DNA from 3 places in the Paenibacillus sp. NPDC057934 genome. Region 3 is predicted to be linked to each of the others. Evidence: riboswitches for the same ligand, from Rfam matches in the RefSeq annotation. Region 3 holds a riboswitch; each other region holds the start of a gene.
What was found. Region 3 has a riboswitch for cyclic di-AMP ahead of ACFVRY_RS11880 (hypothetical protein). Riboswitches for the same ligand answer to the same signal wherever they lie in the genome.
Positions count from the first base shown of each region.

Region 1: another riboswitch for cyclic di-AMP. It lies ahead of ACFVRY_RS19785 (TrkH family potassium uptake protein); the one in region 3 lies ahead of ACFVRY_RS11880 (hypothetical protein).
Region 2: another riboswitch for cyclic di-AMP. It lies ahead of ACFVRY_RS28105 (resuscitation-promoting factor); the one in region 3 lies ahead of ACFVRY_RS11880 (hypothetical protein).

Region 1 covers NZ_JBHVPB010000008.1:264,802-269,238, reverse strand. The annotation lists gene ACFVRY_RS19800 (hypothetical protein) at 1-1,026, opposite strand, end outside; gene ACFVRY_RS19795 (ABC transporter ATP-binding protein) at 1,023-1,754, opposite strand; gene ACFVRY_RS19790 (GntR family transcriptional regulator) at 1,754-2,137, opposite strand; cyclic di-AMP (ydaO/yuaA leader) riboswitch at 2,407-2,584, shown strand; gene ACFVRY_RS19785 (TrkH family potassium uptake protein) at 2,699-4,036, shown strand; gene ACFVRY_RS19780 (potassium channel family protein) at 4,051-4,437, shown strand, end outside.
Region 2 covers NZ_JBHVPB010000018.1:46,674-51,110, reverse strand. The annotation lists gene ACFVRY_RS28115 (HD domain-containing protein) at 1-525, shown strand, start outside; gene ACFVRY_RS28110 (TatD family hydrolase) at 580-1,350, shown strand; cyclic di-AMP (ydaO/yuaA leader) riboswitch at 1,550-1,778, shown strand; gene ACFVRY_RS28105 (resuscitation-promoting factor) at 2,062-3,225, shown strand; gene rnmV (ribonuclease M5) at 3,400-3,951, shown strand; gene rsmA (16S rRNA (adenine(1518)-N(6)/adenine(1519)-N(6))-dimethyltransferase RsmA) at 3,948-4,437, shown strand, end outside.
Region 3 covers NZ_JBHVPB010000004.1:452,958-457,394, reverse strand. The annotation lists gene kdpB (potassium-transporting ATPase subunit KdpB) at 1-417, opposite strand, end outside; gene kdpA (potassium-transporting ATPase subunit KdpA) at 478-2,154, opposite strand; gene kdpF (K(+)-transporting ATPase subunit F) at 2,213-2,284, opposite strand; gene ACFVRY_RS11880 (hypothetical protein) at 2,416-2,835, opposite strand; cyclic di-AMP (ydaO/yuaA leader) riboswitch at 3,041-3,227, opposite strand; gene ACFVRY_RS11875 (hypothetical protein) at 3,224-3,523, opposite strand; gene ACFVRY_RS11870 (hypothetical protein) at 3,760-4,062, shown strand; gene ACFVRY_RS11865 (GerAB/ArcD/ProY family transporter) at 4,332-4,437, opposite strand, start outside.

The sequences.
Region 1 (4,437 bases), on a different contig from region 3:
CCCGCTTTTGCACATGATCCATATGGAAGCTACCAGTACAGGCAAGATAAATAGCATCTTGGTCAGAGTCAGTACAAACTGATCGTCTTCGGGGAACAGGTAGAACAAGATAAACGTTCCAGCAAGGACGGCTCCCTTGATCACCTTAATGGGTATTAATCCTTCAACATATTGCAGGCGGCTGCGCTCCAGTTGATACAGTGCCTGGAATCCGGAAGAACGTCGGTACGATTTCACAGTGTTCTGCTCTTTAACAAATGGAAGCTGTACGGCCAGGAAATTGTAGCGGATCTCACTCATTCTTTCGAGACCAGCCTTGGCAATCCAATGAATCAGCATGTAGCTCAGAGGCCAGCCAATCAGCAGAATACCTAGCGTATACAGCAGTATATAGGACGGATTCAGGTATTGTAATGGCTCACCGTTCAAAGCAGTGGAATTCAAGTATGTGGCCAAAGCCATCAATGGAGACAGCCATAATAGTGAAAAGGGGACGAGCAGCAGCAGCTTCCAGCCCATAAGAATGGTTCCTGCCAGCAATCCGCATACGATGGCGAGCGGAAAGATGGAAGCCATAAAGAGTGCATGAGCGACTACTGTCAGGACGAGCTCTTTGAGCAGAAGGTGCTCATAGTGTCCTGTCAGGTTGAAGAGTACATACAGTCCGATATTAGAAGCGATAACGATGGAAGCAAGATACAATCCATGCTTAAACAGGCTGATCGCCTTGGCATACAGCAGAAGCGTGCGGGAGTGCGGGAAATTCAGAATCCACTCCCGGCTACTATGGACTGTAAACAACAGCATATCCACTGAAGAAAGATACATAACGATCCCTATCATAAGAATGGTGCCTGCTGTAAAGGGACCTTGCAGAGAAGGCTGTCTGCTATGAAAGAGATACCATCCGATACCCAAGAGCAGAGTGAATAGCGCTACAGTAATCCCCCAAAAAGATTGTCTGCCCCATTTATACGGATTATAGCGGCTATACTCCAGATCTGTTAATGCTCTAAGCGTTGTCATGCGAACACTTCCCTGTAACGGGATTCAACGGACTGACCGGACTTACGGAGCTGTTCCACATCCTCAACACCTTGAATCCGTCCGTTACCGATTAGAATGAGGCGGTCAAACAGTAGCTCCATTTCCCGGATATCATGCGTAGCAATAAAAAAGGTACGCTCACCATCAGCCATCTCGCCCACAACTGTGGACGCAATTTCCTCTCTGGAAATAAGGTCCACGCCAGTGAAGGGCTCATCGAGTATGACTAACGGAGCTTTGCGGGACAGGCAGGTCAGCAGTTGCAGTCTGGCTTCTTCCCCGCGGGATAAGGTTGAGATACGGGATTCCCTCTTAACGGAAAGCTGACCCATTAGCTGCTCTGCCTTCACATTGTCCCAATCGGGATATATGCCTTCAGCAAAGTGAAGCCAGCGCCCTACAGTCAGCCATCCAGGCAGGCTGCTGCGGTCCGGCAGCAGGGATAATTGTCCTAGACGCTCTACACCGGCAGATTCGCCGAAAATCTTCACGGAGCCGGAGTCTGGTGTAGCCAGTCCGGTGATCAGACGTAATAGGGTAGACTTACCCGCACCGTTAGGACCGAGCAGTCCCGTGATACTGCCTTGGGGAATATGGAAACTTACGTCGTCCAGAATTGTTTTTTTCCTCGCGTGGAGGGTTAGGTTCTGACATTGCACGGCGGCCGTGTGTTCTGGCAGTGCAGAAATATCGTTATTCATACGCATCAAGATTCCTCCTTATCAAATTGCAGCATCTGCTCAACTGATAGCCCCAGGCTGTCACCCGCAGCTTTAAATTGTCGCACGGCCTCCAGGATCATTTCCTTGCGGGCCTCCCCGATGACATCCTGTTCTCTCGTAACAAAGGTACCCTGTCCACGATAGGTGACGATCAGGCCCATTCGCTCCAGCTCCTGATAGGTTCTTGCAGCTGTAGTGGGATTCACGCCTCGGTCGGCGGCCAAGTCCCTGACTGATGGCAGACGCGAGCCAAGTGGGATGAGACCAGTAACAATCCGGCCCCGGATGGCTTCGACGAATTGTTCATAGATGGGACGCGAGGGATTGATCTGAAATTGCTGTGGCAGCAGCTCCAAAGATTCTTCCATGTCTACCCCCTAGTAGGAATAATGTGTATGGGTATGGATCATACACTTGTTGTATGTAGTGTATCATTTCTCACCATACAATTTCAAGGTTTAAAAGTTCTACGTATTCATGAAACCGTGAAAAACGATGCAATCACAGGCAAGTCACGGAAAAGGAATGAGAACAGGGTCTCCTGCGTTCGCGGTCTCTCTTTAAGACATTATTTTATCCAAATATACTTAATAGTGTCTTTGTGATGTCAGGACAGAACGTATATAATTTGAATGCAATTAGATATAAGCCGAATTTCAATTGAAAACGGGGGAACCATAAGAAGTGAAAGGTGCTTGCAGACGTAAGTTTGAGCGCCGATCTTCAGGGGTGAATTTCGTTCCGGGAACGAATAGGGCAGCCTGCAGCCGCCCGAATCCGTCAGCTAACCTCGTAGGCTTCAGAACACTGCAGGAACCAAGGGGTAGAGGCATTGGTGTTCCAGTGCTTTTTTTGTTTGGCATTCTAATGGCATACACCGTCAATTTATTATAGTGAGAGGTGAGGATTTGGCTCCGCCATTCCCCAAGTTGAACCGTTTCACAATATTGAAGCTTTCCCCGCCCCAGACGCTGGTACTCGGTTTTGCGGCGATTATTTTGATTGGCACGCTGCTGCTGATGCTTCCGGTTTCCAGTCGGTCGGGACATTCATTAAATTTTATAGATGCGCTATTTACAGCAACTTCTGCTACCTGCGTTACCGGGTTGGTAGTCGTGGACACCGGTACGTATTTCTCCCTTTTCGGGCAGACCGTCATTATGCTCCTGATTCAGGTTGGCGGCCTGGGCTTCATGACGATGGCAACGCTCTTTGCTCTGGTGTTAAAGCGGAAAATCTCGCTGCGCGACCGGCTTATCCTACAAGAGGCCATGAATCAGAGCTCGATGGAAGGCATTGTACGGCTCATCCGCCGAGTACTGATCTATTCACTCATGATCGAGGGGAGTGCGGCACTGCTGCTGTCGATACGCTGGGCGTTTGATATGCCGCTCGGCAAGGCGATTTATTTTGGACTGTTCCACTCCATTTCCATGTTCAACAATGCAGGTTTTGACCTGTTCGGGCATTACAGTAGCCTGATGGGATATGTAAATGACCCTGTAGTGAATCTGATTGTTATGTTCCTGATTGTCACTGGTGGCCTTGGATTTATCGTAATTGCCGATATCGTCGATTACCGGCGCAAGCGCAGGTTGTCGCTGCACAGCAAGGTTGTATTATCCACAACCGCAGCGTTGATTTTGGCGGGGACGCTCGTGATTTTTGTATTTGAATTTACGAATCCGCGGAGCATGGGCTCCTTGAACATTGGCGGCAAAATACTGTCTGCATTCTTCCAGTCTGTCACACCCCGTACAGCTGGGGCTAATACGCTGGATATTTCCGGGCTGCGTCAGGCCACGCAATTTTTTATTGTGATTCTAATGTTTATCGGTGCTTCTCCCGGTTCTACCGGTGGCGGGATCAAAACAACGACTTTTACGCTCATGATTGGTGCCGTAATCTCTATGTTGCGTGGGCGTGAGGATATTGTATTCTTCCGTTACCGGCTGGCGCAGGAGCGGGTGTTCAAAGCACTGACCATTACCTTGCTCGCTCTCCTATTGATTGTCACTGTATCTATGGTGCTCTCGACGACCGAGGGACGCGACTTTTTAGAGATTCTGTTCGAGACGACATCGGCTTTCGCGACTGTGGGGCTGAGCATGGGATTGACGCCGGAGCTGTCGTTAGTTGGCAAAATCCTCATCTGTTTCACCATGTTTGCTGGCAGGCTGGGACTATTAACGCTGGCCTACGCACTTGGTCCAAAACAGGGTAAACCATTGTATCAGTATCCGGAAGGCAAAATGATTATTGGATAAGGAGTTATCGGGAGATGAAACCACAGCAATTTGTAGTAATTGGGCTGGGACGGTTCGGTTCAAGCTTGGCGCTTGAGCTGATGGATATGGGCTATGAGGTGCTCGGCGTGGACCATCTGGAAGAACGGGTGGAGGAGATGAGTGACAAGCTCACCCATGCGGTGATGGCGGATGCCACAGACGAGGGCATTTTGCGTTCGCTCGGTGTCAGAAATTTCGACTGCGGCATTGTAGCCATTGGCGATAATATGGAGCGTAGTATTCTGACAGCCATTCTGCTGAAGGAACTTGGCGTCAAGCAGGTGGTAGCCAAAGCCATATCTATTCTTCATGGACGTGCTTTGACCAAGCTGGGTGTGGACCGGGTGATTTTCCCGGAGCGGGATATGGGGATTCGGGTG
Region 2 (4,437 bases), on a different contig from region 3:
TATTTAGAGGGGTATAATTTTAAATTTATGATTCATCCGCTGGGTGACTTGCTTCAGGGAGAAGTGACAGTGGAACAGTATTTGCTGCTAGATGAGGCGCTAGTTCAGACAGCCTTCATGCAATGGACACTGGAGGAGGATGGGCTGCTAAGCGACTTGTGTAGCCGGTTTATTCATCGTAAACTGTATAAATATGTGGAGATGGAGAGCCTCGATCCGGAGACGATTGACGAAATTCGCCGCAGTTTTGCCGGAGCGGGACTGAACCCGGAATATGATTTGGAAATTGATTTTCCGTCAGACCTTCCGTATGATGTGTTTCGTCCGGGAGAGGGTTTTGACAGCAACCAAATATTGCTGCTTGACCGGAAGGATCGGCTGCGTGAAATTTCGGAAGTTTCAGACATTATTCGTTCCATCAGCGGCATTCACCGTGGAAGATATCACTTATATTTTCCACAAGACAAGCTGAATAAGGCGCTTTCAAAACTGCCTGACTCCATTGCTGAAATATTCGCGAAATAAAGATTAAATAGTTATCTTTGAACATAGAAATCAAGACCGGGAGGACAACAGTACATGTACTTATTCGACACACATACCCATCTGGATGCTCCGCAATTCGACGAGGACCGTGAACAGGTCATTGCCCGTGCGGTGGAGGCCGGTGTCAGCAAAATGATCAATATCGGATTTAACCGGGAGACGATTCCAACCACGATGCAGCTCGCCGAATCGTATGATTATATTTATGCAGCCGTGGGATGGCATCCGCAGGATGCGATTGACATGAAGGAGGGGGACCTCGATTGGATCGCCTCGCTGTGTAGTCACAAGAAGGTTGTCGCCATTGGTGAAATCGGTCTCGATTATTACTGGGATACCTCTCCTAAGGACGTGCAGCATGAGGTCTTCCGTAAGCAGATCGGACTAGCCCGTGAGCTGAAGATGCCTATCTGTATTCATGATCGAGATGCCCATGAGGACGTGGTACGAATTCTCCGCGAGGAGAAGGCTAACGAGGTTGGTGGTGTAATGCATTCCTTCTCCGGCAGCTGGGAGACAGCGAAAATGTGCTTGGATTTGGGGTTCCATTTATCCTTCGGAGGACCGATAACGTTCAAGAATGCAAGGGTTCCCAAAGAGGTGCTGGCGCAGACGCCACTGGACCGTTTGTTGATCGAAACAGACTCCCCGTATCTGACGCCACACCCCTTCCGCGGGAAGCGAAATGAGAGCGCTCATGTCAAGTTGGTGGCAGAAGCTGCGGCAGAAATTAAAGGGATAACTTGGGAGGAATTGGCTGAAATTACGTATGCGAACGCGCTGGAACGATTTGGCATTGAGTGAAATCGGGAGAAAACACGGTGAAAAATAGAGGATAGCCGATGTATTAAACTTTTTTAATAAAAAAACAGCCGAATATTACAATATTTTAACCATATATTTGCGTAAACGTGGTTGAATCGTCCTTTACAACATGCATCAAAAAAGGATATCATCTTTTCAGTGCAGTGAGCTGTTGTTACAGTGACAGCCCACGCTATCATGGATCGTCTCGCTGAGTCTCCGTATGGAGAACGGGGGAACCAATATTGTTTTGCCGCATGCAGAGTACCACAAGCACAGCATAGAATGCCGCAGACACTATTTGATTTCTTCACGTGGTCTTTGGGGTGAATTTAAGGGCAACCGCCGTGAGCGGGTGACCCAAGATAGGGCGTCTCTCTTTCGTCCGAACCCGACAGCTAACCCCGTAAGCGAAAGTAAGAGAGGAAACCTCGTGCATAAGCCGCGTATTCTAACATCGGAGAAGCCACGAAAGAGTCCTCATAGAACTCTTTTAGGCTTCTTTTATTTTGAATAATGCGAATGTACCCTGCATACTGTTATATAACAGATGTGGGGGGAGCACTATGCCGGGCAGGCGATCCATGAGCAGGAGACGCAAAGGTATTGCAAATAGCGTGTCCTGTGACAATCTCGAATAGTTTCGTCCGAATGATGACAGTCATCTTGGTATACAGCTGACGACGGGGCTATGTAAGGAGGATGGAGAGAATGGGCGTATTCCAACCAGAAGTATCCCATGATTCGCAATCATCCAGCAGGTCTTACGCTTTACGGTGGGAACAAGTGAATTTTCGCGTACTTTCACTTGCCGGCGTGTTATCGATTTTGATCACGCTGATCATTCTGCTGTACGTGCACGGTCAAAGCAGCAAGCAGATCACTTTAGTAATAGACGGGAAAACGCAGTCTCTGGAAACGCGTGAAGCGATTCTCAGTGATGCACTAGCAAAAGAGCAAATTTCGCTGCAGCCGCATGATCAACTATCTATAGGCCTTAGTGATGAAATAAAAGACGGCGACCGTGTCGTAATTAACCGTGCGCAGCCATTCAGTCTTTCTGCGGATGGTGCAAAAAAGATTTTTTATACGACCGAGAAAACAATCGGTCAGGCCATCAAGAAGCTGGGTATTGCCCTCGAAGGCCATGATAAGATTTTCCCTTCGCTAGATACCACTATCTCTGCCAATATGGATATCAAGATTGTCCGCATTAACAAACAAACTGTACAGCGGACAACGAACTTGCCATATCGAGTCATCAAGACGGCAGACCCCTCCCTTACCAAGGGAACAGTCAGAGTGGCACAGGCGGGCGCACCAGGCGTCATGATCCAGCACATCGAAAAGGTTTATCAAGACGGTGAACTGGCTTCCATGCGTATGGTTGGGAAAGAAGTGCAGACGGTGACCAAAGACAAAATTATCGCCGTTGGCACAAAGCCTCTCCCAAAACCTGTAACAGTGGCCCAAACAACAACTTCCAAAACAGCTAATGCTACCATTTCAACAAAAACCAGTGCCAAGAGCAGTAATGTCGCCACTAAATCGGGCGTCAATTTTGAATACAAGAAATTAATCAAGAACGTCTCGATGACTGCTTATTCTTCAGAAGAACCGGGCATTGGAACTCGTACCGCCTCCGGCACACGCGTAACGGAAGGACGTACGATTGCAGTGGACCCTAATGTAATTCCTATCGGTTGGTGGGTATATATCGAAGGCCTGGGTTTCCGCCGTGCAGAAGATACTGGTGGCGCTATCAAAGGCAATAAGGTGGATGTCTACTACGATTCGCTGAACCATGCACGTAATTTCGGACGCAAGTCTCGTGCTGTGTATGTGATCGGACCTGTAAAACCAGAGCTTAACTAAGTCTGAGCTTTTGCAAAATTAGGTTGAATCAGCTATAGTGAGGGTAGCAATTAAGAATAACTTGTGCTCAGGAAATGATCGCAGAGCTACCGCTCATCACTTATACATTCTTTAGCCAAAAAGAAGGGGAGCGAATCCTCTTCTTTTTGCGTTTACGAGAAGGAGTAAACACTTATGATCAAGGAAGTAATCGTTGTCGAAGGCAAGAGCGACACGATAGCCATCAAGCGAGCGGTTCAGGCGGATACCATCGAGACTGGCGGCTCCGCGGTGGACAAGAAGGTGATTGCCAAAATCGCGCTCGCCATGGAACGGCGGGGTGTGATTATTCTAACGGATCCTGACCATGCGGGGGAGCGTATCCGCAAGATCGTTTCAAGCAAGGTTCCAGGCTGCAAGCATGCCTTCATCCCCGAGAAGGATGCTACTCGTAAGGGTGACATTGGCGTCGAAAATGCTGCACCTGAGGCGATCCGCCACGCGCTGGCGCATGTACATACGTCCTTCGAGGGCGCACCAGCCCTGATAGGGCTGGATGACCTAATGGCGGCAGGCATGCTGGTGCACCCACAGGCCGCTCAGAGAAGGATGCTGCTAGGCAATCTGCTTGGCATTGGGTACTGCAACGGCAAGCAACTCTTCAAGCGGCTTGCAATGTTTGGCATTACGCGGGAGGAGTTTGCCGGAGCCCTCGCCCAAATTGAACAGGGAGGCATAACTTCATGACTGGCAAAGAGAGCGTTTCAACCCCTAAACGGACAAAGGAAATCATTCAACGGTACGGGTTCTCATTCAAAAAAAGTCTGGGTCAGAACTTTCTGATTGACCAGAATATTCTCGATAAAATTGTAAACGCCGCTGAGCTGGACAATACTGCAGGTGCACTGGAGATCGGTCCTGGAATCGGGGCACTGACAGAGCGCTTGGCGCAAACTGCCGGTGCCGTAACAGCGGTGGAGATCGACAGACGGCTGATCCCGATTCTGAAGGATGTACTCTCCCCATACCCCCATGTGAAGGTTCGTAATGATGACGTACTGAAGGTGGACTTACAGCAACTCTTCAAGGAGGACTTTGCCTCCGTAGATCGAGTAAGCGTAGTTGCTAACTTGCCTTATTATGTTACGACGCCAATCCTTATGAAGCTGCTAGAAGAGAAGCTACCGCTTGATAATATCGTTGTTATGATCCAGAAGGAGGTTGCCGAACGGA
Region 3 (4,437 bases):
ACCCGGGATTAGTTCCCCCTGGCTGACGACCACGATATCGCCTTTACGCAGCTCAGAGGAGGAGACCGTCTTAATCGCTGTTCCCACCAGTTTATTGGCTGTAATATCCTGTTTAGTCTTCTTCAGCGAATCGGCCTGGGCCTTTCCGCGACCCTCGGCAAGCGCTTCGGCGAAATTAGCGAACAGAACGGTAAAGAGCAAAATGCAGAATACCGTAATGTTAAAACCCATCGACTGCTCGGCATGAAAATATCCGGGAGCCAGCACCATAAGCAGAACGATGATGGTACCAATCTCGACTACGAACATTACCGGATTCTTCAGCAGAGTTACCGGGTTCAGCTTCACAAAACTATCCTTCACAGCGCTGAGGAGTATCGGTCCGGTCAGCAGCTTTTTTCTTTTCGCAGTACTCATCTTGTTCTCCCTCTCTTTCTAAGCTTCGCTTAAGCAAAGCCTGCCATGGACAGCCACTGCTTACCGCAAGGTCAAGTACTCGGCAACCGGCCCCAGCACAATGACTGGCAAAAAGGTTAGCGCACCGATGATCAGAACGGTACCGATCAGAATACCTGTGAACAAGCCGTTGTCTGTGCGGAAGGTTCCGGTAGTCTCTGGCACAGTGTTCTTGCGGAGCAAGGACCCGGCAACCGCCAGCATAGCGATAACGGAGACGTATCGGCCCAACAGCATGACGATCCCGGTCGTTATATTCCAGAAGGAGGTATTATCCACCAGTCCCTCAAAGCCAGATCCGTTATTGGCGGCCGAGGAAACATATTCATATAACACTTGGGTCATCCCGTGAAAGCCCGGATTGGTTATCGAGCCTTTACCTAGCTCTGTCAGGAAGGCTCCCGCGGTCGGTACCAGGATAATAAGCGGGTGAATCAGGATCGCGATAGCGATCAGCTTCATCTCTCTGGCTTCGATCTTCCTTCCGAGGAATTCCGGGGTTCTGCCGACCATGAGTCCGCACAGGAAAACACCCATAATCGCATACATCAGCATATTAATCAGCCCTACACCCTTACCGCCAAACACATTGTTCAGCATCATAAGCGCCAGCGGCGTAATCTCACCCAGCGGTGTCAGCGTGTCATGCATATTGTTAACACTGCCTGTGGTCGCCGCGGTTGTCACCGTAGTGAACAGGGAGGACTGTGGAATCCCGAAGCGAACTTCCTTGCCTTCCATGCTACCCTGTGAGGACTCGATGCCCAAGGCGTTGATCGCCGGATTCCCACGGGTTTCCGCATAATAGTTCAGCCCCAGCAGCAGCACGAAGAGCGTCATCATCGCGGTGAAAATCACCCAGCCCTGGCGTTTGTTTTTGGCAAACAAACCGTACGTATACGGAAGTGCTGCGGGCAGCATCCACATCGAAAGAATCTCCAGCACATTCGTAATCGGACTTGGATTCTCGAACGGATGTGACGAGTTGGCCCCGAAGAACCCCCCACCGTTTGTTCCGAGATGCTTGATCGATTCCAGGGAAGCCACAGGCCCTATCGCAATGTGTTGCGCCTGGCCCTCAAGTGTTGTGACTTCAAGCGTAGGCTTCAGCGTCTGCGGCACATGCAGGCCCACTAGAATCAGCGTTACCAATAATGCCAGCGGCAGAAAGATCCGCACATGCGCTTTTACAAAGTCTTCAAAAAAGTTCCCCACCGATTCCCGCCCGGTGATTCCTCTGACAAACGCTATCGCTACGGAGAAGCCGCTGGCAGCAGAGGTGAACATCATCATCGTAATCACAGCCATTTGCGAGAAATAGGACAGACCAGTCTCTCCGCTGTAGTGCTGAAGATTCGTATTTGTCATAAAACTGATTACAGTGTTGAACGTGAGCGTCTGCTCCATATCAGAAGTCCCATTTGGATTAAGCGGCAGGCCACGCTGCACTCGCAGAATAATATAACTAAAGGCTACCAGCACGATATTCGTTAAAATGAAGCTTAACGCGTATTTCTTCCAGGACATTCCTTCCCGTTGCTTCAGCCCAATTAGGCGGTAGATACCATTCTCTGTACGCCCAAACCATTTGTCTGTACGGTTAGGCTCGCCAGAGAATACATGATACACATAGGTGCCCACTGGCTTCACCAGAAGCAGAAGGATTAAGATAACTACGACCATTTGCAGAGTGCCCATGAATGTCCCTCCTTAGCAAGACTTCTATTTCTGTTGTCATTCCTCGCATCAGATGTAGCTAAAATTTCTCCGGGTGAATCAGCGCATATACCAGATAGATGAATAGCAGCAAGGTCACCGCAATAATCACAATCACCGCTCATTCCCCCCTGCATCCCGGGCTACACCCGAGCACCATTGAACAAATCCATAGAACAAGCCGTATATAACGACCAGCGCAGCAATCATATACAAATCCAGCATCGTTTCCCGCCCCTTTGTTTATCCCTGATCACGGGATGATTTATCCGCCAAAAAAATGGCATCCCCGCTATGGGAATAGATGACATAACTTGCACCCAGTCTTTTATAGACCAATCTAGGGTTCAAGGAGGATGTGATGACAAAGATGGGCTGTGTGGTCCAGGCCCGGCACATCTGGATGTAACGGCAGCATAGCGTAAAGCTGCTCTCGAACAGATACACCTTGCCTACAGGAAAAGATGGACGAAACCACGTTTTCTGATGGCGAGTATCTACTAAAACAGTGTTCTCAACTCCCAGTTCCTCTAAACGGGCCTTCTCCTCTTGATTGTTCGTTAACCCTGCTACCTGGACGCCTCTAAATTTTAAAATCTTGATAAAATGCTCTCCAGCTTTTGTTGGTGCGCATACCAGCACATATTCCATCTGATCCGCCATATCTCTTATCCCCTCCTGCTCTTGTACAACAACAAGGAGGCAACGAAAATCTCCGAAAGGAACATGACCTATCGTCATTTTCGGACACAGCCATGTCTGGCTGTGTCACGTCACCAGACGCTGCCTTACAAGCGTTTTGCTTATAAAAGCACAGCAAAAAACCACAAAGGATCTCCTCTGTGGCTCGCTAACGGTCACATTGCACTCATCCTCTCTCCATACGCTTACGAGGTTAGCTGACGGATTCGGGCGGTGAGAGTCGCCCTACCCGTATAAATGCATACTTGATGCATCCATACAGGATTCACCCCTTAACCGGCTCCGACTCTCACATCGGCTGCCGATTGTTGGTTCCCCCGCTTTCCTTGACGGAAATTAAGCGGATCAACTATTCAGTTGTGGTTGAAACAGATGTAATCATACTCTCATGCTGGAATTTTTGTAAAACGCCAAGGATGCCAAAATAATGCATAAAGAAAACCCTTTTCATATCAGGTAGCGCTTTCTTGATATTCAATCTCTCTATATCTCTTATTTTCACGTTTTTGTCACGATTATCGAAAATTTTAGGTAGATGGGGATTCTTTTTCTCCAAAGGACGGAATTTCAGGTTTTTCGCCCGTTTTCCGTTCAAAAATGAAAAACGATGCTTGAGGGAGATAGAGGCCTCATAACGTGCAATAAACATGCTTTTACTCCCCTTTCTCTCCCTTGGTTGCTGAAATTCCGTGGATAGACGTTACTATGAAAGATTTTCTCTTTTTACAAAAGAAAGCGGTGCGGCGTATGATTCGGATTATGATCACACCGCCTGAAGCGGGTGTGCTTTGGCGTATTGTGGTGTGATAACAGCGATCATAGCTATATTGCTACCGACACTCATCACATCCCTCTGCAAATCATGGGAATCGGGGAGGGTCCAAGGTGGAACTAGAACAACAACACAAGCTGACACGAATAGAAATCTTTGCTGTCCCTGCTTCCGGGGCTATCCAGAGCTGGCAACCGAGCCAGTTCGCAATGGTGCAGACTGCCTTGCAGAATTTGCAGGCAATTTTGTACCCGCCTGTCCTTTCCGGAAAGTTCCAGCAGGAGAATCAAAAGCCTAAGCTGCTCCATCTGTCCGTGGAACAACTTCCTGGAGCATCCTCATTGCCACCAGCATGGATCAGCCTGGACACAGGCTGGCTGGTGGAACACTCCGTCGCCTATTATTCCATTCTGTAATGTCAACATTCTTCCACTCCGAAAGGAAGGTGCGCACCATGCACACCCCTTTGTCCACAATATCAGCAGCCCCCGTACCGCCCGCCGCATACCTGGCGGGCGAGCCTGGACAGCCGGCATACGACCGGCTTGTCCTCTCCGCACTGCGCTACGGCTTGGGCCTTCCCTTGGCGGACATTGGTGAGATTCTCCATCTCCCCGTCCCTGAGCTGAAGATGCAGCTAAGAGCCCTGCGCGAAGACATGTGCACGGCTCACGATTCTTTCCCACTACTTGCTTAACAACGTTTTACCCCTAAATTTATATACAACATAAAGCATCAGCGGAAGGATTAAAGCACAGGTGAAGTCCCAGAAGATATAGTAGTCGACAATA